One region of the Ruoffia sp. FAM 26254 genome, then DNA from elsewhere that is predicted to be linked to it. Evidence: predicted binding sites of a transcription regulator. Region 1 holds the regulator's gene; each other region holds the start of a gene.
What was found. Region 1 encodes LexA, which represses DNA repair genes until DNA is damaged. Its sites were predicted from a motif close to CNAACANNTGTTNG; they were not measured.

Region 1 (7,715 bases):
TTACCTCTACAACATAATATTCTGTCATTTGGCTATAGAATTGAAGAACCGAAATCCGATGGTGTGTTATTGGTTGATAAACTTAAAGAATACAATATTCCTAACGGACCGATATTTGGGATGTTAAAAAATGGAAAAACAGTCACTTTAGAAGATGGTACTAAACTGGATGGTAAAGATTTTGTTGGTGAAGTCCAACCAGGCAAAGTGATTGCAATCATAGGAGATACGAGACCCAATGCAAACATCAAGAAATTAGCCGAAGATGCTGATGTTCTTGTTCATGAAGGGACACATGCAAAAGGCGAGAACAAAATGGCCAATCGTTATTTCCATTCTACGGTCGAACAAGCGGCTCAAGTTGCTAAAGCATCAAATGTTAAGCAATTATATTTAAATCACATTAGCTCGAGATATTTAGGGGCAGATGTAAAACAATTAGAAAAAGATGCACGGTCTATATTCAAACAAACGAAAGTTGCTTATGACTTAAATGAATTTGAAATATAATTGAAAGGGTGAGATTATGTTTCTGAAAAACAAGGTTGTTTTATTGACGGGTGCTTCAAGTGGAATTGGTAAAGCGATTGCTTTTGAAATGGCTAAAAAAAGTGCAAAACTTGTATTAGTATCTCGAAGAGAAGAAGTACTCTCTGAATTGGCAGATACATTAAAACGAGAATACGATACTCAAACACTTGTGCTAGCAAAAGATTTGTCTGAGGTAAAGGGAATTGAAGAAACGGTGGAAGAAACAATCAATGCTTTTGGTCATATAGATTATTTGATTAATTCAAGTGGTATGGGTATATTTAAAAAAGCAGTAGATTTCACGGCAAAAGAAATTGATCAACTCTTTAAAATTAATACTTATGCGATGATTTATTTGTCCCAATTAGTAGCCAGAGAGATGATTATAAAAAATACACCAGGACATATTTTATTCATTTCTTCCATAGCTGGAAAAATAGCAACACCAAGCTCAAGTGTCTATTCTGCATCAAAGTTTGCTGTGATAGGCTACGCGAATAGTTTAAGATTGGAGTTAAAGCGGTTTGGTATTGATGTGACCACAATTAATCCTGGACCAGTCAAGACGGATTTTTTTAATTATAATTCAAATTCTAAAGAGTATTATGACCGAATTAAGGCATTTGCATTAGATCCGCAAAAATTAGCGAAAGATGTGACTAAGCATTTAAAACCATCACGTCGTAAAAGAGAGTTAAATCGTCCCCGTTATTATCATATTATTGATATACTATATAAAGTGTTTCCAAACATTGGAGATAAATTAGCAGGAGAAATGTTAAATTTCAAGGAGGATAATTAGATGAAAGAACAATGGAAAGTTATAGCGATTATTATGTTACTTATCTTAGTAGTCGTTTTTGCATTACAAAATACAAATGTTGTTGGAATTGATTTCTTTTTCACTCAATTTGAAGTATCGCTTGTCTTAGTTGTATTATTCAGTATTTTGGTTGGTGTTATCATTGGAATGATTGCATCAATGTCTGCGATTCAATCAAACAGAAAGAAAAATAAAGAGTTAGAAAAACAATTAACAAAAGAGAAACATAATCACTCAAATACAGCGATTGAAAAAGATGCAGCAATTGCTGAGTTACGCAGTAAGATTGAAGAACAAGAGCGTGTTTCACGTAATACAATTTCTGTAGAATCAGATGAAAAACCAGAGTCAAAAGAAGAAGTAGTTACTGATACAACAGAGGAAGTGTAATATTCGTGAAGTTCAATATGGCACAGTTTGATTGGCAAATCAGACCGGAGATTAATAGAGACGCTTCCAAAAGTATTTTAGACAATAATGAAACAACTTTTAGTTCAACTTTTTTACGCCTATGTTCAATTAGAGGTATAACAAGTGCAGAAGAGTTAATCGAAAAAACAAATCAAAAACCTCAACTATATCATGATCCATTTTTATTATTTGAGATGGACAAAACAATTGACCGTATTCAAACAGCGATTGAAGAGTTTGAACCCATATTAATCTATGGAGATTATGATGCAGACGGCATTACCAGCACATTGATAATGTATGAGACATTAGAGACGATTGGAGCCAATGTCCATTATTATTTACCAAACCGCTTAAAGGACGGTTATGGACCGAATAAAGCACGTTGGAGTAAGTTGGTTGACGAATTTGATATTCGATTAATCATTACTGTTGATAATGGTGTGGCTGGTTTTGAAGCTGTGGATGCAATGAATGATATAGGTGTGGATTGTATTATTACCGATCACCATGAATTGCAAAGTGAATTACCGAATGCATTCTCAATTATTCATCCAAAACATCCTTCAGGTCAATATCCTTTCCCAGAATTAAGTGGGGCGGGAGTTGCTTTGAAGGTGGTCAGTGCCTTATTAGGTGAAGTACCCACAGAAGCTGTTGAATTGGCAGCAATCGGTACGGTTGCAGATATGGTGTCTTTAACGGATGAAAATCGAACGATTGTATTAAGTGGATTGACTCTAATTAAAGACTCGATGCGCGTTGGTTTACAATTATTATTACAAAATGAAAAAGTTAATTTAGATAACTTAACGAGTGAGACGATTGGCTTTATTATTGGTCCACGTTTAAATGCAGTTGGTCGATTAGGAGATCCGACGCCGGGCTTAGAGTTATTGAAAACATTAGATATTTCTGAAGCGGAATCGTTATTAGAAATAGTGAATGAAAAGAATCGTGAAAGAAAATCTATCACCGAAAACATCACTATAGAAATCGAAAATCGTATGGCTCAGTATGACTCGATTCCAAATATTATTATTGAAGCAGATAAAGATTGGCCTGCCGGAGTCTTAGGGATTGCTGCAAGTCGTTTAGTTAAAAAATACCAAAGACCTGCGATTGTCTTTCAATATATAGAAGAGAAAAAACAATATAAAGGAAGTTCAAGAAGTGTATCTAAGATAAATATCTTCGAAGAACTCGTTAAACAAAATGAGTACCTAACTTACTTCGGTGGTCACAGTCAAGCAGCTGGATTAACGATTGATGAAGAGAATTGGGAAGACTTTAAACAAAGCATCCACAAAAGCTTTGTACACTACACTGAATTACTAAACGAACCTGAGCCAATTGTCATTGATATGCCGTTAAGTGTGAATGAAATGACGATTGATTTTATTAATGAAGTGAACTTATTAGGGCCTTTCGGTACGGATAATCCAAAACCGCAGTTTATGGTTAAAGATGCTCATATTAACACAATTAGATTTATTGGAGTAGATAAAAACCATGTTAAACTTGCCCTAAGCCAAACGGATACCAAAGTCGAATTACAAGCCATTGGCTTTGGCAAAGCAGAGCAAGCTGAAAGCTTAGAGAACGGCAGTGTGGTATCTGTAGTTGGTGAGTTAGATATTAATGAATGGAACGGGAACCGTCTTCCACAGTTAATGGTGAAAGATATGGGAGTTAATGGCTCTCAGTGGTTAGATTACCGCTCAAGCAAGATTCACAAAGATTTGTTAAGTATAGATAAAGCTTTATATTTATTCGCCCATCAGCCGATTGCAGATTATATGTCCAAGCAATTGAACGGTGCAGCTGTTGTATTATATGAGAATGCATCAAAAGTTAATTTAGCCCAATATAATAACCTCATCGTAATGGAGCCGCCGATTCAATTACAACAATTGAAAGAGATAGTGAATACACAAGCTTGGTCGAAAGTCTATCTAGGATCATTTGTTCAGGAATCGAAATATATGGCAGGTATCCCTTCTCGAGAAGAGTTCGTTGATTTGTACAAATATATCTTTGCCAAGCAAGAATTTATGTACAAAACAGAATTTGAAAACATAACAAAAGCATTAAATATACACCCAGTTAAATTAAAAGGAATGTTTTTGATGTTTTTAGAAGCAGAATTTGTTACAATTAAGAATGGTCGGTTAGAGTTTAATAAAGAAGCAACAAATAATAAAATTGATCTACCTCACTTAAAGACTTTTATTCAATATGAAAGTGAATATAAGTCAGAGGCTTTATTAAATTATCAGCCGATAGACGCTATTAAAGAATATTTTGAAGGGAATTAAATAACTAAATGAACTTAAATGATTATATTGCTTCAATCGAAGATTATCCAAAGGAAGGCGTAACGTTTCGTGATATTACACCATTAATGGCAAATGGACCTGCTTTTGCGCAAGCGACACAAGAAATTGTGGACTATGTAAGAGAAGTAGGAGCTGAAGTAGCTGTTGGACCTGAAGCACGTGGCTTTATTGTCGGATGTCCTGTAGCTTACGCAATGGAAATTGGCTTTGCGCCAGTTCGTAAAAGAGGGAAATTACCTCGTGAAATTATTGAAGTCGAATACGAACTTGAATATGGTACTGATGTATTAACAATGCATAAAGATGCTATTACACCTGGTCAAAAAGTTATCATTATCGATGATTTATTAGCAACAGGTGGTACGGTTAAAGCTACAATCGACTTAGTTGAAAAACTAGGTGGAGAAGTTGTAGGAATTGCATTCTTAATTGAATTGAAAGAATTAAACGGTAGAGAAAAAATTGAAGGTTATAACTATAAAGCTTTAATGCAATACTAATATCTACTCTTTATTTTAAAATTCAAAAAAATCCGAACTCTACTATAGTGTTCGGATTTCGTTTTAATTAATATATTTGAAATCTAAAATTCACGGTATAAGCTAATAACTTTACCTAATATTTGGACTGAGTTTAAAATAATGTCATCCATAGCGTCATTTTCGGGACGTAAAATATAGTGATCAGACTGTTTGTAAAAAGTCTTACAAGTTGCTTCGTCATCATCAGTCAAAGCGACAACGATATCACCATTATTAGCAGAAGGTTGGCGACGAACTGTAATTAAATCACCATTGAAGATACCGGCATTGATCATACTTTCACCGTCAATTTGGAGCATGAATAAATCATTGCTATCAAAATGTTCTAAATTAGGTGGAATTGGATAATAATCAACGGCCTCTTCAATTGCTAAGATAGGCGCACCGGCAGCAACGCGACCAAGTAAAGGGATATCCTTTCTTGAAATACCCAAAGCTTCAAGCGCAATTGGCGTCAGTTCTAACGCACGTGTCTTACTCGCGTCACGGACTAAGTAACCTTTGCCTTCTAATCGAGAAAGATGACCATGAACAGTAGATGTCGAAGCTAATCCAACTTCTGCTCCAATTTCTCTGACAGTTGGCGGGTATCCATTAGAGTCAATTGCTTTATATATACAATCAAGTATATTTAATTGCTTTGCTGATATTGATTTCATAATTTCAACTCTTTCGTTTTTATTGTTTTTAGTATAGCATTTATAATAACGCTTAGCAAACAAATGTTCGTAGTAAAGGAGTGATTATATGTTAAGTAAGGATAAGATCAAACGCATCAACGAATTGTCTAAAAAGAACAAAGCAGGGACAATCACTGAAGAAGAATCGATTGAAAGAAAAAACCTGCACAAAGAATACATTCAAAGTATGAGAGATAGCATTGGTGCTCAAATTGAGGGAATTAAAGTCGTTGATCCTGAAGGGGAAGACTTAACTCCTAATAAAGTTAAAGAGATTCAAAAAGAACGTGGCTTACATAATAGAGACAACGAATAATTTTCTCTAGTCAACACAATGATTATTTAGTATTATTGTATTACATGAAGTTTAGAAGAGAGGTGTAGTTAAATGGCAACTTGGATATGGTTAGTTATCGTATTTATTGCATTAATTATTGGTTTTGTCGCTGGTTTCTTCCTATCAAGAAAGTATATGATGGATTACTTTAAGGAAAATCCACCGATCGACGAGAGAATGATTTCTCAAATGATGGCTCAAATGGGTCAAAAACCATCTAAAAAGAAAGTTCAACAAATTATGAACTCAATGAAACAGCGTTAATATAACGTTTGTAAAAATAATTATAAAAAGGGTTGATGACATTTATGTGTCATCAACCCTTTTTTCCTATGAAAAAAATTTAAAATTCAGAATACTAAAAGAGTATTAATGAATAAATTATTTGTTATTTTCATGCCAATCCTCTGGAAATCCCAAACTTTTTAGAATGACATTAATAGAAATAGAATTTAGTTTTTTATCCAAATTCTTAATTTGTTTTAGAAATGAATTATGTAAGTAAGCATATTCATTTCGACTAACAAAACATTGCAATATGATAAAAACGTTATATACATCATTTCTGAAACTATTTTTTGAGATATTGTAATTATCATGTAAATCATTGTAATACTTTATATCTGACTTACACTTAAAATCAATGAGTTTATTATTATGTGCGCATACATTTCTAATTTGTCTCATATTATCAAGAAAAGAAACCATAATTTCTGGAGTGAAGATACCATTTATAGCATTTCCATTTTCATGAACAAAAGATAGGCAATTCGTTGCTATTTGATTTTGCAAGGATGTAGGCAAGCAATAAAATAATGTGTTAATTTGTCCGAAATCCATAAAGTTTACGATAACCCATATTGGGACATCATTATAATTTTTTACATAATGTTTTATAGCATTATCCTTTTTTTGTCTGGATTTCTTTTTTATTAAATTACAAAGATTTGGAATTAACCAATCTAGTTTCGAATTTCTATTTTTTGTATAACTACTTAATTGTAAATAGGCGTATTTTATATTAGGATAATTTTCGGCAAAACGATGAGCAGTTATATATTTAATATGATCTTCTGCATGACCTAACGACTTCATCAGAGCATGCTTTATTGCTGTATCAAATCTGTGAAGATGTGTTATTTCATCGAAAGTAGCATTGTTTTTATAAATATTAGTTTCATTGTCCATAAAGTACTTACTGTAACCATTAATGATATTATAATAGTTGTTAGTCAGTAAAAATTGTTTTGCTCTTTTATAATCAGTAATTCTTAAATTCCTATTATGGACAATTATGAGTTGTTCATCCAATGTTTTAAATTGTTTAATAAAAAAAACCTCCATTCCTAAGAATGAAGGTTTCCGCATTGGACCCCGTAGAGTTACCAACACTATCTCTTGCTCCATTCTATTTTGTTTTTAGAATTTTGTCAACAAAAAAAGAATAATCAGTAATATTTTTCTTAATCTATTATATCAGTACAATTAGTTAAGCTCAATAGAAAATAAGAACAAACGTTCGTTTTATTCTTTGTCAATTCCATAGAAAATAAATATGCAATATCTGAAATTAATTAATTATTTTTTATAACCATTTCTGATTGATCATGCATGACAATTTTAAAAGTGTTATAATACTAAGACTATTCTCATTAAATCGGGTGCAAAAGATTTGCTTCAGTAAATTGGCTATGGTAGTTTTATGCTACTAATAGCGGTTGTATCAAGGCTTTTTTAGTTAAAAGTTAAGTTTTTGAGATGAAATTGATAGCTTTATTTTGAGAGGCAAAGGGAATGACATGTCTCTCTTTTTTAAATTTTAGGATGGGGTGAATTGTATGGATATGTTTGGAAAACTGGGTTGGTTTTTTAAACATTTGATTTGTCAAATTAAGCTAGACAAAACTGCTTCATCTAAGTAACTCAAAAATACTTCCAACGGTGTTCGGTAGTGTAAGGATTTCCGTGGAATCGTGTTCCGTTTGTGTGCAATCGATGACACAAAGCTTTGGTCTACTTGATTAAAGTCCATTCCTTTTGGCAGTCCGTCTC
Region 2 (7,715 bases), on a different contig from region 1:
TTTCGATTAAAGATTATCAATTAGATAGTTTATTAGCGAATATCGGTTACGTTCCTCAAGATAATTTCTTATTCTCAACGACTGTTCGTGATAATATCCGTTTTGCGAATATGGGTACTACTAATGAAGAAGTTGAAGAAATTGCTAAAGTGACAAGTGTTCATGAGGACATATTAGGCTTTAGTGAAGGCTATGATACATTAGTAGGTGAACGTGGAGTGGCTTTATCTGGAGGACAAAAACAACGTATTTCTATGGCGAGAGCGATGTTAATTAATCCAGAGTTATTGATATTGGATGATTCACTTTCTGCCGTAGACGCTAAAACTGAAGAAGCCATTCTAAATTCAATTAAAGAAACACGTGAAGACAAATCAACAATAATTTCTGCCCATCGTCTAAGTAGTGTGATGCATGCGGATGAGATTGTTGTGCTGGATGAAGGTCAAATTGTTGAGCGTGGAACACACGAGGAATTAATTAACAATAATGGTTGGTACCAAGAAATGTATGAACACCAACAATTAGAATTAAGTTCTGAAATGGAAGAGGTGTAATAATGGCAAGTAAAGTTCAACATGAATCAGCTTGGGCAAGAAAAATGTCCATGAGAGAGCAATTTACCGTAACGAAACGAATTTTTGCTTTCGCAAAACCATATTGGAAGACGTTCTTAGTTGCTATCTTATTTACATCAGTCACAGTAGCTGTTTCTGTTATTATGCCAAGAGTAATTCAAACATTTATTGATGATCATTTGACACATCTAGACGTTACTGTACAAATAGCGACAACATTTGCTTTAACTTATGGTTTCTTACTTCTATTACAAGGTGTATCGAATTATTTATCGACGTATTTATTCAATATGGCTGCTGAAAAGACAGTTGAAAACGTCCGAGATACAATATTTACTAAAATTAATACGTTAGGAATGCGATACTTTGACCAAACTCCAGGTGGATCGATCGTTTCTCGCGTAACAAACGATACAGAAACATTGAAAAACTTTTGGAATACATTCTATGCATTGTTTGAAGGGCTCGTAACGGTCATTTCAGTATTCATTGGGATGTATTTAATGAATCCAAGTATGGCAAAGTTATTCTTAATCTTTGTTCCAATTATGATAGGAATTATTTGGTATTATCAAAGTTATAGTTCACAGGTATATCGCTCAATGCGTGAGAATTTAAGTCGATTAAATACTAAAATTAATGAGTCTATTCTTGGGATGAATGTTATTCAACATTTCCGTCAAGAGAAACGAATTATTAGTGAATTTGATGAACAAAATGAAAAACATTTTGGCGCGCGCTATGAAATGGTAAAAATGAATGCACTCCTATTAATGAGTGTTATTAGTTTATTAGAAGGATTATCCTTAGCTTTAGTAATCTACTTCTTAGGTAGACAATACTTAAATGGTATATTAGAAGTAGGTGTGATTTATGCATTTGTTCAATATAGTTCACAATTCTTTAGACCAATGGGAATGATGATGGATAGTTTAAGTTTACTTCAAGATGGGGTAGTATCAAGTTCACGTATTCTGCGTGTACTGGATCATGAGGAATATGTGCCGGAACAAATTGTTCATGAAGATGCTAAAATCAAAGATGCAAAAATTGAATTTAAAAACTTAACATTCTCTTATGATGGAAATCAAAATGTATTAAACAACATTAGTTTCACTGTTAATCCAGGAGAAACGGTTGCGATTGTCGGACATACCGGAAGTGGTAAGAGTTCAATTATTAATGTCTTAATGCGATTTTATGAGTTTCAATCAGGAGATGTTTTAATTGACGGGCATAGTATTCGTGAGTTTCCTTATGAAGAATTAAGAAAAGATATCGGGTTAGTTCTTCAAGATTCTTTCTTATTCTATGGGGATGTGAATCGAAATATTCGTTTGTTAGACCATTCAATATCAGATCGAATAATTCGTGAAGCGGCACACTTTGTAAATGCTAACTTGTTTATTGAAAAACATTCAGATGGCTATGAGCACCGAGTTATTGAACGAGGAGCTAGTTATTCAAGTGGTGAAAAACAATTAATTTCATTCGCTAGAACGATGGCACGAGATCCAAAGATTTTAATACTTGATGAAGCGACAGCTAATATTGATACGGAAACAGAAGAGTATATTCAGGCAAGTTTAGCGAAGATGCGTCAAAACCGAACAACTATTGCGATTGCTCACCGATTAAGTACGATTAGAGATGCCAATCAAATTATTGTTCTTGATAAAGGTAACATTATCGAACAAGGGAATCATGATGAATTGATTGAGAAAAAAGGGACATACTATCAAATGTATCGACTACAGACTAAAAACTAAAAAAATAAGACATCTAGCTTCCTTCAAATTAGAAGGAAAGTTAGATGTCTTTTTATTAGTCTTTTTTACTTGGGATATATTCGTAATCAGGATCCAATTGTCTGTCTAATTTATCGAAAGCCTCTGCAATCGCAAGATCAATTTGTTTCAGTTCTTCTCGAGTATATTTTTTAGAATCATCGAAAGAAATAGGTTCGCCAATGGCTACTTTTGCTTTCTTACGGAAGAAAAATTCTTTCGCATTCATTGGGGGTTGCAAAGCAATTGGAACAATATCCTTCTTACTCAGCCTTTGGATAAAGGCAGTTCCACCTTTTACTTCAGTAGAGTAGCGTGAGCCTGTAGGGAAAATTCCTAGATGTTTATTCTCTTCGTTCATGACCTCAACACCACGACGAAGTGACATCGGTGATGGTTTTTCTCTTTTGACTGGGAAAACATTTAATTTCGGCAACAAATAGCGGAAGATTTTATTCTTAAATAAAGTATCTTTAGCCATGAAAGCAATCTCAGTTGGCTCAACAACCATTGCTAAGATAATTGGGTCTAACCAGTGACGGTGGGTTGATGCAATAATTGCGACATCCTTTGATAAATCTTCCTGGCCAACGACATAGGGTTTCCCATTAAAAATGTATACAATGTATTTGACTATAAATAATAAAAATGAATAGAGATTCATTACTAACGACCTTTCTATTAAAAAATATGATAAAATTACTATATTATCAGGTTGGGTTAAAGGAGTTTTTATGAAGAAAATCATTCACAAAATAACATTATTAATTTGCGTTCATTGTATTATACCAATAATTCCAGTGGCTTCTCAAGATGAATATGAACTTTTGTCAATTCATCCAAGCGATTCGACTGCGTTCACACAAGGCTTTGAATTAAATGAAGCAGGCGAATTACTGCTAGGAACAGGTTTGTACGGTGAATCAAAGATAGGTTATTTAGATTTAGACACAGGTCATTATGATGTCGTTGATCAATTAGATAAAGAATTGTTCGGGGAAGGTCTGACAGTTACTTCAGATGCAGTGTGGCAACTGACATGGCGTAGTGGCGTGACATTTAAAAGAGATAAAAAAACTTTAGAAATAATTGATACCGTAGATTATGAAGGCGAAGGCTGGGGATTAGCTTATGACGACCAAGAAGATGTCCTTTGGATGTCAGATGGAACGAGTGTCCTTGAACAAAGAGATCCTAGCACCTTTGAAGTGAATGATACAATTGATGTGACTTATAATGACCAATTAATAGAAGAAATCAATGAGTTGGAATTTGCTAACGGATATATTTATGCAAATGTATGGTATACTAATGAAATCATTGTCATCGATCCAAAAACGGGTATCATAACATATAAGTATGACCTGACTGAAGTTCTCGAAGATAATTTGACAGACCAAGAGTTGGATGAAATAGACTCTCTTAATGGAATTGCTCATATTGAAGGCAATCAGTTTTATATTACGGGGAAACTGTATCCGGTTATATTTAAGATTGAATTAAAGCAATAATAGAAAGGAAATATTATGACAGAACCAGCAATTAGATATGAATTAATTAAAGAAGAGAAAAATACAGGCGCGCGATTAGGCATTTTACATACACCTCATGGAAGTTTTGAAACACCCATTTATATGCCCGTTGGAACATTGGCAACGGTCAAAGGTTTATCACCGGAAGAATTAAAAGATATGGGTGCTGAAATTGTCTTAAGTAACACATATCATCTATGGTTAAGACCGGGAGAAGATATTGTTGAAGAGGCAGGGGGCTTACATAAGTTCATGAACTGGGACCGTGGAATCTTAACAGATTCTGGTGGTTTCCAAGTTTTCTCATTAAGTGATATGCGTAAAATTGAAGAAGTGGGCGTGCATTTTAGAAATCATATTAGTGGAGAGAAATTATTCTTAACACCTGAAAAAGCAATTCAAATCGAAAATGCTCTTGGAGCGGATATTATTATGAGCTTCGACGAATGTCCGGACTTCCATCACAGTTATGACTATGTTAAAAATTCGATTTACCGAACAACTCGTTGGGCTGAGCGTGGACTTAAAGCACATCAACGGCCAGAAGACCAAGCTTTATTCGGTATCGTTCAAGGTGCGGGTTATAAAGATTTACGTATTCAACACGCTAGAGATCTTGTATCACTTGATTTCCCTGGATATTCTATTGGTGGATTATCTGTAGGTGAAACAAAAGAGGAGATGAATAGTGTCTTAGATTACTTAACTCCAGAATTACCTAAAGATAAACCTCGTTACTTAATGGGAGTTGGCTCACCGGATGCTTTAATTGACGGTGTTATACGTGGAGTTGATATGTTTGACTGTGTTCTTGCAACACGTATCGCAAGAAACGGAACTTGTATGACAAGTAATGGACGTTTAGTAGTGAAAAACGCTCAGTATGCTCGCGATTTCAGACCGATTGATGAGAATTGTGATTGCTACACTTGCCGCAATTATACGCGTGCTTATGTAAGACATTTAATTAAGACAGATGAACTATTTGGCATGCGTTTAGCATCGATTCATAATGTTTACTTTTTGTTAGAATTAATGCGAAATGTTAGAAAAGCGATCATGGACGACCAATTACTTGAATTTAGAGAAGATTTCTTCGAAAAATACGGATATAACAAACCGAACGCAAAAAACTTCTAGATTGTGGCTAAATGTCTGAATTTTTGATACACTGTCTTTATGCTTAAAAAATGAAAGGATGACAAACGTTAATGGAATTTATTCTAAGTTTTATGCCGTTTATAGTTTTATTCGCAGTAATGTACTTTATGCTAATAAGACCACAAAAGAAACAGGCACAGAAAAAACAAGAGATGTTAAATGACATGAAACCAGGTGACGCAGTAGTGACTATCGGAGGACTTCATGGTGTAGTAGATGAAGTGAGCCAAAGTAGTCAAACAGTCGTACTTGATTGTGAAGGTGTATATTTAACATTTACATTAGGTGCTATTGCAACTGTTACTCAAGGTGGTAATATTGTAAATCGTCAAAACGAAATTGAAGTAGCGAACGATATTGCTCGCGAAGAAAACCAAGAAGACCTCGCTGAAGAAAGCGATGAAACTGAAAGCACTCTTTAATTTCAATAAAGCTCTAAGAATTCCTGTATAAGGGATTTCTTGGAGCATTTTTTTGTCAATAAATAATGTTATTTACAAATGTTACTTAAACAATAGAGATTGATTTTACGAACAAGTGTTTGTATAATATATACAATAAAGTGAGGTGAGTTGCGTGCAATATGGTATTTTATCTTTTGATGAAGTTGAACCCGATATATCAAGAAAAATTCTCCATGTCGACATGGATGCCTTTTATGCCAGTGTTGAAGTGAGAGATAATCCTAAATTAAAGAATAAGCCTGTTGTTATAGCAAAGCATCCCAAACTTACCGGCGGACGAGGGATTGTATCAACCTGTAATTACGAAGCAAGAAAGTATGGTATTCACTCTGCAATGTCTGCTCAAGAAGCCTATATGCGTTGTCCTAATGCTGTCTTTATCCAAGGAGATTTAAATTACTATCGTGAAATATCGATGCAAATTAGAGAAATATTTAATGAATATACTGATTTAATTGAGCCTGTATCTCTAGATGAGGCTTATTTGGATGTAACGAATAATAAAAAGAATATGAAGAGTGCGACAATCATGGCTATGGAGATAAAGGAGGAAGTTTACCGCCGAACGCGTTTAACTTGTTCTGTGGGGATTTCTTATAATAAATTCATCGCAAAAATTGCCTCAGACTATAATAAACCAAACGGAATTACCTTAGTTGAACCAAAAGATGCAGTTCAATTCTTAAAAGAATTAAGTATCGATAAATTTCATGGAGTAGGGAAGAAGTCACTCCCGAATTTCCATGATATGGGAATTTTCACTGGAGAAGATTTATATGAAAAGTCACTCGATGAATTAATTGATAACTTTGGTAAAATGGGCTATTCCTTATATTTTAAAGTGCGAGGCGTTCATAATACACCTGTGAATAATAAGCGCGAACGAAAATCAATTGGAAGAGAAAGAACCTTCTCAGTATTTCTTGAATTAGAGTCTGAAGTAGTAGATAATATAGTTAAATTGATACACAAGGTGGACAATCGACATCATATTTCTGATATGAGAGCACATACGATTACTGTGAAAATTCGATACGATAATTTCGAGACAATTACTCGACAAATGCAATCTATCGAATCGATTGAGTCTGTTGAAAAAAGTATAGAATTAGCTAAGGAAATTTGGGAAGAGCATGGACATCTTGACCGGACCATTCGATTATTAGGTGTGACTTTTTCAAATTTTGACCACCCTTTATATACATCAATTAAACTTGACTTAGACTAGGAGAATATATATATGGCATTATTTAGTAATACAATTTTTCAAGCATTAATTGCAGGAATATTTACTTGGCTTTGTACATTATTTGGCTCTTCATTTGTTTTTCTTTTTAAAGAAGTGAATGATCGCTTTTTGGCAATTATGCAAGGATTTGCAGCAGGAGTGATGATCGCAGCATCTTTTTGGTCGTTACTAGCACCTGCTTTAGAATATGCTGAATCTAGCTCATCATCGTTACCGTCTTGGTTACCCGTAGCAGTCGGCTTTGTGGTAGGAGGTTTATTTTTAAGACTCCTTGACTACACAGTTCCGCATACGCATTTATCTGAAGACCATGGAGACTCAGATAATAGAAAATTACCGAAGACGATGATGTTATTCTTAGCCGTAACCATACATAATATTCCAGAAGGACTTGCCTTAGGTGTTGCCTTCGCGGCAGCAGGCGTTGGTAATGCTGGAGCGACTTTAACTGGAGCCATTGCATTAGCTATTGGTATCGGTTTACAAAATATACCTGAAGGATCAGCCTTATCATTACCATTATATGCGGACGGAAGAACAAAACGAAAAGCATTTCAAATGGGACAGTTATCAGCGGTTGTTGAACCAGTTTCAGCTGTTATTGGGGCAGCAGCCGTTCTAGTTGTTCAAGAAATATTACCTTATGCACTTGCTTCGCAGCTGGAGCAATGATTTTTGTGGTTGTTGAGCAATTAATACCTGAATCACAATCCTCTAACCATACGGATGAAGCAACTTTAGCATTAATTGGTGGTTTTGTCCTAATGATGATATTAGATGTGGCCTTAGGTTAATAATTATTTTCAATCTGTAAAAAAACTGTTATACTGTAAATATCAAATTACAGTATAACAGTTTTTTATGGTTCATGAATTTTTGATGTTGGTGGACCGAGGAGCCAGGTGACGCAGTCACCTTGGCTCTTTTTTTATTCCTATGTTTAA
Region 3 (7,715 bases), on a different contig from region 1:
TCATGTCCGTCCACAACTGCTGTTGTCGGTGTTTCACGAACAACTTCAAAATTCGTCTCCGGATGTTGAATACCTGCCTTAATTCGATCAAGATAAATTGGTTTAAAGCGGTTTACCCCATGTGATTCAATCCCTTTGCGGTCAGACGCAAGTAGCACATCTGTACAAATATCCGCATCTTCTTCTGGAATCCCATAAGCCATAAAGACATCTTTGACAAACTTTGTTACCCAATCCCATTCAACAGTAAAAGTTTGACCCATTTTCTATTCCTCCTAGTAATTTTAACTGGCTTTGTAAGCGTTTCCTGGCACTTTAAAATTAGCATATTCAGGTTTAAATAACAAGGAATTTATAAAAAGTATTTATAAAAGGTGCAAAAAAATTATAAATGTAGAAACAGAGGATACGCCAGCTCCCTCACCTGAGCTAGTGAATGCAAGAGAACTTCTCCAGCTCGCCCACCTGAGCTGGCGAATCCAAGACAACTTCGCCAGTTCGCGCATCTGAGCTAGCGAATCCAGGCCAACTTCGCCAGCTCGCCCACTTGAGCTGGCAAATCACCGCAGCTTCCCGACCCAACCCCCGAAAAGCACAACAAAAGCGACAAAGTATCAAGATAATAAGATACTTTGTCGCTTATATTTTTTATGAGAAGATGAGCTACATTAAAGTGACATTTAAAAGGATGAGGTGTGTCGAATATATTCATAAATGCGGACTTGCGAATTGCTTTCTTGCATTTTCACTCTGAAGATAAAGTAATGATTTTTATTATCTTTTGCTTTCATTGCGGGGAGCTTAAAGTAATTGGTTTGTGACTCATTCATAGTAAAAAGAATGTCATCGACCATAAATGTTAAAGGGACGACCAAATTTGAATAAGCATTAAAATCTTGTTCAAATCGCATAAAATTCTCACTAAAATAATCGAATTGAACACTACTATTCTGTATGTTTCTAGAATCCATCGTCCAATTCCTCCTCTAATTTGATTGATATGATGTGTTTAATAGATATAAAGTAGTGGGCATTCTCACTTTGTATACCAACTTGATCTGCTTGTACGGAATCGATTTTCCCGCGTATTTCTTTAGACTTTTCGTCCTGTATGATTTGAAAAATACCAGATAGCTTTTGCAAGTATAATTGGTTGAGTAAGAGAAGTTTCTCTCCTAAAGGGAGCGATTGGCTAAAATCAATCGTCTCGGCTTCAGTTGTGAGCGCGGTGGTGTGTTCTGATAGGAAAAAGCCCATCCATTTAGCCATCTTCCGGTCTTGGTAATTCCGAGCAGAACGGTAAGGAAGATAGCTTCGATCAACTGTCATGCTAACCCATCCAAGCCACCAGCGCCACCTGCCGCATGGCCACCGATAAGTTGACTACGCGCTTTACTTCTGGAGTTTTCTTTAAGTACAGTTGCACGTTGCACGGACAAGAAGCCAAATCGTTCACGAACATCATCAATTGTTTTTTCAAGGGTTTCTTCTTTCTCAACTTGTTCAAAATTATCAAATAAAGATATAAAAGCATATTTCTCATCAACAAAATTATTATAGCGAACAGCGATATTTCGAACGGCACCGCCATTATATTTTGAACGAAAAAGACTGATGACATGACCGATGAGCACTTTTGTATTTTGAGTGGGGTCGACTTTTCTTTGAACATGAATGGATGATCGTTCAGCAGTGTGAGAGAAGCCAATAGATATTGCCACACTGGTTGTCTTTTTATGAGCTTTACGCAAACGGATAGCTACTTGCTCAGCCATTTCGCTTAAGACGAGTTCGATGTCGGATTGCTTATAGTAATCCTTGTGCAGAACTTGCGAGTTACCTAAACCTGTGGATTTGGCTTTATAAGGGTAACGCACATCACTTTCATCCACTCCATTAGCATGAAACCAGAGTTGCAGACCAATAACGCCAAACTCTTGTTTGAGTAGTTCAGGGTTACTGTTAGCTAAATCTCTAATAGAGTAAATTTTCATTCGTTCAAGACGAATGGCTGTTCGCCGTCCGATTCCCCAAAAGTCAGTGAGTTTTTTAATGTTCCAGACTTTCGTTTCAACATCTTCATAAGACCAATTAGCACGCATGTTTGGTGTATATTTTGCTTCATTATCTAGTGCTAATTTAGCAAGAAGTGGGTTCGCATTACTCATACCGACTGTTGAAAAAACACCGGTTGCTTTCCAGATTTCTCGTTGAATCTGTTCAGAAATCCCATCGAGTTTAGCACGGCGAGAGATATTTTTTTGCTTAGTAAAATAATCTAGCGAACGTGTTAGATCAATGAAACTTTCATCAATAGAGTAGGGCAGAATTTCCTCCTTAGGGGCATAATTTTGAAGAATGTCATGAATAATCATATTTTTCTCAATATATAAGCTCATTCTTGGAGGAACGATGAGTGTTTTTCGTGCCCAACTCTCAATAAAGCGAACATATTCTCGATTTGTGGGTAAATTTTGACGTTTGGCAACATAGTAATTGAATCGCCGAGTCTGAATATTAAAGGGTAAATCATAGCTTCTCCCCACATTCTCCTTACCGAAAACTTTCTTAAACGTTGGTGAAGAGGCGAGAATCAAACCGTTTGCATTATCGGCTCGACTCATCACACATAAAGAAGTATAGAGGGGGTGGAGGCCACGTTCCACGCACTCAACGCTGGCATAAAAGGATTTCATATCAATGAAAGCTATGTCAGATTTAGGCTCTTTATCATACTGAATGTTTCCCATTATAATCCTCCTTTTGATAAAACCTTGAGTCCATTATACGAACAAACGTTCGTATAAGCAAGTGGAATATTTTAAAAACTGTGACTTGACGAGAGGTAAGAAGTGTATATACTGATATGGAGATTAAGATTATAAGGAAGGGGTTATTCAATGGAATATGTTGCATTTGACTTTGAAACAGCCAACGGTCAGCGCTGGTCAGCTTGTTCACTTGGGGCAGTAAAAGTTGTCGACGGAATTATGGTTAAGCATTTTTACGAATTAATTGATCCACTGACTTCTTTTGCACCGAACAATATTCGTATTCACGGAATAACACCCGAACAAGTTCAAGGAAAACCAGCATATGATGAAGTGATTGGGCGATTTCAAGAATTTGTAGGAGAAGCACCAGTTGTGAGTCATACTCAATTTGACCGAGGTGTGATTCGATCAGCCAATGAAAAATTCAGTCTCCCAGAGTTAGGTATGAATTATTTTGACTCTTGTCAGCTGGCCCGTAATTTATGGCGCGGAAAGCTCTCAAGTTTTAGTTTGAAATCATTATGCCAGCAAATAAAATTTGAATTTAATCATCATAATGCTCTAGAAGATGCGCGAGCCGCTGCTTATGTCATCCACGCTTTAACGATGTACTCGAAGACGCAGACTGTTGAGGATTTGTTGAAAGTAGGAAATGTGAAGCAGTTTTATAGATTGTAGAAACGAAAACCCAACCTCCCGCCATCCATACCCGGCTGGCCATTTTTTTCCGAATTCACCCTAAAAATATCTGATGATTTATGATATGTTTATTATAGCGAAAAGAGAGCGTGACTCTCTTTTTTTATTGGGCGGATGATAAAATTTGGTCCTTTAGCCCTATGAAGTTTAGCTATAAATATAATACTGTAAAGTTAATAAAAGACGATTTGTTTCAATCAGAGAGGGTAGGTTTTATGGATATGGCACCACTGTCAAAAGATATTATGTTTTTCAAAAGAAATAAGCAAGTGTTAAAGTGGGGAGCCATTGTCGGAGCGGTGATTACGTTCATCATATTTGCCTATTTTTTCAAAATTGATTTATTTAATCATCCAGAAATTCTTCAAGAAAGACTCGAGAGAACTGGGGCATTCGCACCGATTGTCTTTTTCCTTCTATCTATCATCAATACCGTGTATCCAATCGTTCCCGGCGGGCTCGGGAGTGTGATTGCTTATGCCGCATTTGGGCCACTACTGGGCTTTATTTTGGCGTTTTCAGCGAATTTTCTCGGGTCATTGATATTATTTTGGTTGGCGAAACGCTTCGGGCAGCCAATTTTATATGCTTTTTTAGATGAAAAATTAGTTGAAAAAGGTTTGAGTTATTTAGATAGAGGTTATTACATTGAGTGGATACTTGCGGTGGTGCTTGTAGTACCAGGATTGCCGGATGAGTTATTCATCATGATCAGTGGCTTAAGTGATTTGACTTACAAGCGAATGGTCATCATCCAATTGATATTTAAACCGGTCACGATGTTTTTATTTATGGCCGGGGTGCACAATTTCTTAGGTTTACTCTCAAATTTATTCTCATAAAAGAAGCCAGGCGAGTGCCTGGCTTTTTATGTACGTGAAATTATTTGATGTACAGCGTCAAATTGTTCAATTGAAAAACGTAAACTGATAATCTCCTTTTCAAAAGACAAATCAACAGTAAAATAATCATCCTCTTTTTCAATCTGACTCCCGATAACGTCGGTTAAAGCTTTACTTTTAGGAATCAAACCGGCGATGCCTCTTTTATTAGACTTATAATAGATAAAATCTTTTGAAAGGCCTGACGTAAAAGGAATCGCAACAAAATTAATAGCGATTAAAATAAATAAGCCGTATTGAATAAAAGTCTCACCAAATTCGAATCCAACCTCTAGAAATACAATCGCAATAATCACAGGCGTTGCATAAAATAATCGCTGATGATTCTCGCGAATTTGTATCTGGCGAAAAGCATTGAATTGATGAAAAAGGGTGTAGCCCAAGAGGGCGATTAAAATTAAAATAATGATCGTTAACATGGAAAAGCAAACAACTCCTTTGTTTAGATATTATAACAGAAAATATATAGAAGCTGAGCAAGGTTAAGAAAAATGATCAGGCAAACTAATTTCAATCCCAAGAACACCATAGTGCGCTTGTTGCTCTAATGAATAATGAGCTTCCATATCTTCTGGAGAAGCAGCCTCCACATTATTAGAAGTATAGCCACATTTTAGTAAAGGAAGAGCCTGATATAGTTCCACGAAAGAAGGGAACGGATGTAAAGCAATTACATCCTCCTGAATTGTTTGTGTTAAATCATTTGAGTGCTCAAATACAACTTGAGCACCAACTTGAACTTAGCGACGCTTTTCATCATTTAGACGGAGTTCAATCGTTTTTTGTCCCTGTTTAATCATATCAAAAGGTTCTGAGTTTAATTTCATCTTATATATGGTCATGATTATTCATCTCACTGTATTTAGAATGGATATCAAAGCCGTGGTCTAAAGGCCCAGACCCTTTACCTAAATCAAGTCCTGCTCTTAATGCATCCGTTAAATAGGCTTTTGAGCGTTCAATAGAAGTAATTAAATCAAAATCTTTCGCTAAGTTAGAGGCGATAGCACTTGCTAGAGTACAACCTGTTCCATGGGCATTTGGATTATCCACGCGTTCGCTCTCGAACCAATGAACCTTTCCTTCATGATATAGAACATCATTGGCATCCGTTTGACGGTGTCCACCTTTACAAAGGACAGCACAATGATAAGTATCGCCAATATGTTTTGCAGCTGCGACCATGTCGTCATGGGTTTTAATTTTAAGGCCAGATAATGCTTCAGCTTCCGCGATATTTGGTGTGAGAACAGTCGCGATAGGGAGTAATTCTTGTTTCAACGTCTCGGTAGCGTCGGATTCCATCAAAGTAGAACCACTGGTTGCCACCATGACAGGATCTACTACGACTAAAGGCACGTCGTACTCATTTAATTTATCCGCAATGACTTTAATTAACGGCGCACTTGAGACCATTCCAATTTTAACCGCATCGGGGTAAATATCTGTGAACACAGCATCAAGCTGGGCAGCTAAAAATTCGGGCGTTGATTCTAAGACATCAGTGACACCTAAAGTATTTTGAGCAGTTAAAGCAGTAATCGCACTCATGCCATAAACCCCATGACTAATCATCGTCTTTAAGTCTGCTTGAATGCCAGCGCCTCCACTCGAATCGCTTCCGGCAATGGTTAATACAGTTTTCATACATGTTACCTCCTTAAAGTAAGTTTGAAACTGCTTCTTTTAAATTGTGTGCCGCTTCTTGAATATCATCTTGAGCAAAAATCGCACTGATGGCGACAATACCTGCAATATCAGTATCTTGTAACTGAGAAACATTCGATAATGTAACGCCACCAATAGCAACAACGGGAATGTTTACTGATTGACAAATGGCTTTAAGTGTTTCAATTGAAACGGGCTCAGTATCAGTCTTTGTTTGAGTGGGAAACATAGCTCCAACGCCGATGTAATCAGCACCATGCTCTTGAGCGGCTAAAGCATGTTCAACCGTTCGGCAAGATACACCGAGTAACTTATTTGGGCCTAATTTTTCGCGGACTTGACTGGCTTGCATATCGTTTTGACCTACGTGAACGCCATCAGCATCAGCTTCAAGGGCAATATCCACGCGATCATTGATAATTAATGGGACATTGTAAGACTGACATAAAGGTTTTAATCGTTTAGCTTGTTCAAGAAACTCTGCTTCAGAAAGAGTCTTTTCTCGAAGCTGTAAAATCGTTGCGCCCCCCTCGAGAGCTTCTTTGACATGGTCTTCTAAGGTAGCCCCATTTAACCAAGTGCGGTCTGTAATGGCATATAAGGTGAGTTGTTCAGGTTTAATTGACATGTTTACGGCCTCCTGATTCGTGAATCGTCACGGTATGTTGAATTTTGGTAATTTGTTCAATTTGACTAGCATAATCGAAGAGTTGTCTGTGTGCTTGACCCAAACCTGCGGAACTTTCTTTAACCAGTTTACCTATGACTTTCCAACTATAGGAAGCGCTAAGCGCAGCTGTTAGCGGGTCAGTCACATCGGATAGAGCGCCACATAGGACAGAAAGCATATCACCTGTTCCGGTAACTTTGGTGAGAATTGAGCTACCTCCTTCGATTAAGTAAGAGTGAGTACCGTTGGTAACAAAGTCATCTTTTCCAGTCATCAAGACAACACAATCCAACTGTTGGGCTAAGACGACGGCATCTGATTGTCCATCATCAGAATGGGATTGAGCGAAACTATCAACGCCTCGTGCTTGGCTTTTAGACCCTAACAAACTTTGGACTTCTCCAACATTGGCTCTAATAATGGTTGGTTGAACTTCTTTTAAAAGTTGTGTGACTTTTTCTTTTCGATAAAGGCTCGCCCCAATGCCGACGGGATCGACAATCACAGGATGGGCATATTTATTTGCATATACGCCGGCTTTGGTACAAGTAGCGTATTTTGAATCATTGGGTGTGCCTAAGTTTAAAACTGTTGCTTGACTAATTCGGGTAATATCTTCCATCTCTTGGATGGCGCTCGCCATGATTGGGCTTGCCCCCACAGCAAGGAGTAAGTTAGCACAGTCATTGGCACTAACTAGATTACTAATCGTATGCACAAGTGGATGGGCTTCTCGAACTTTTCCCCATAAATGATTAATCTCTATCATTTGATCGGTCACTTCTTTCTAGCCAGGTGAGGCGATTATTTCGTTTAAGTATGTTAATAATTCCAACGGCAATGATTGTTCCAGTAATCGTGGAAATAAGAAAAGGAATTACGTAAGCGTAAAAGGCTAGCGTTCCAACACTTTCTCCTAAAAATAAAATCGCGAGTGGCCATGCGACAAGCCCACCTAGAATTCCGGTTCCAACTATTTCACCCAGGCTAGTGAGAAAAAGA

Region 2: the regulator LexA is predicted to act here: its motif matches at 5,589-5,602, upstream of dinB (DNA polymerase IV).
Region 3: the regulator LexA is predicted to act here: its motif matches at 2,789-2,802, upstream of ACEN3Z_RS03520 (Y-family DNA polymerase).

What each region holds. Positions count from the first base shown of each region.
Region 1 covers NZ_JBGQQY010000014.1:40,926-48,640, forward strand. Annotated here, with positions in the region: gene rnz (ribonuclease Z) at 1-510, shown strand, start outside; gene ACEN3Z_RS05315 (SDR family NAD(P)-dependent oxidoreductase) at 527-1,333, shown strand; gene ACEN3Z_RS05320 (lipopolysaccharide assembly LapA domain-containing protein) at 1,334-1,744, shown strand; gene recJ (single-stranded-DNA-specific exonuclease RecJ) at 1,750-4,083, shown strand; gene ACEN3Z_RS05330 (adenine phosphoribosyltransferase) at 4,092-4,604, shown strand; gene lexA (transcriptional repressor LexA) at 4,688-5,305, opposite strand; gene ACEN3Z_RS05340 (DUF896 domain-containing protein) at 5,394-5,642, shown strand; gene ACEN3Z_RS05345 (YneF family protein) at 5,715-5,927, shown strand; gene ACEN3Z_RS05350 (Abi family protein) at 6,045-7,031, opposite strand; partial or broken gene ACEN3Z_RS05355 (IS30 family transposase) at 7,549-7,715, opposite strand, start outside.
Region 2 covers NZ_JBGQQY010000067.1:46-7,760, reverse strand. Annotated here, with positions in the region: gene ACEN3Z_RS11015 (ABC transporter ATP-binding protein) at 1-557, shown strand, start outside; gene ACEN3Z_RS11010 (ABC transporter ATP-binding protein) at 560-2,347, shown strand; gene ACEN3Z_RS11005 (lysophospholipid acyltransferase family protein) at 2,403-3,029, opposite strand; gene ACEN3Z_RS11000 (glutaminyl-peptide cyclotransferase) at 3,100-3,876, shown strand; gene tgt (tRNA guanosine(34) transglycosylase Tgt) at 3,892-5,037, shown strand; gene yajC (preprotein translocase subunit YajC) at 5,109-5,480, shown strand; gene dinB (DNA polymerase IV) at 5,635-6,750, shown strand; partial or broken gene ACEN3Z_RS10980 (ZIP family metal transporter) at 6,763-7,565, shown strand.
Region 3 covers NZ_JBGQQY010000008.1:30,600-38,314, reverse strand. Annotated here, with positions in the region: gene ACEN3Z_RS03535 (Ldh family oxidoreductase) at 1-263, opposite strand, end outside; gene ACEN3Z_RS03530 (DUF5960 family protein) at 681-971, opposite strand; gene ACEN3Z_RS03525 (DUF2642 domain-containing protein) at 961-1,329, opposite strand; gene ACEN3Z_RS03520 (Y-family DNA polymerase) at 1,326-2,750, opposite strand; gene ACEN3Z_RS03515 (3'-5' exonuclease) at 2,901-3,452, shown strand; gene ACEN3Z_RS03510 (TVP38/TMEM64 family protein) at 3,689-4,315, shown strand; gene ACEN3Z_RS03505 (hypothetical protein) at 4,342-4,794, opposite strand; gene ACEN3Z_RS03500 (hypothetical protein) at 4,858-5,019, opposite strand; gene thiD (bifunctional hydroxymethylpyrimidine kinase/phosphomethylpyrimidine kinase) at 5,204-6,022, opposite strand; gene thiE (thiamine phosphate synthase) at 6,036-6,671, opposite strand; gene thiM (hydroxyethylthiazole kinase) at 6,661-7,482, opposite strand; gene thiW (energy coupling factor transporter S component ThiW) at 7,469-7,715, opposite strand, start outside.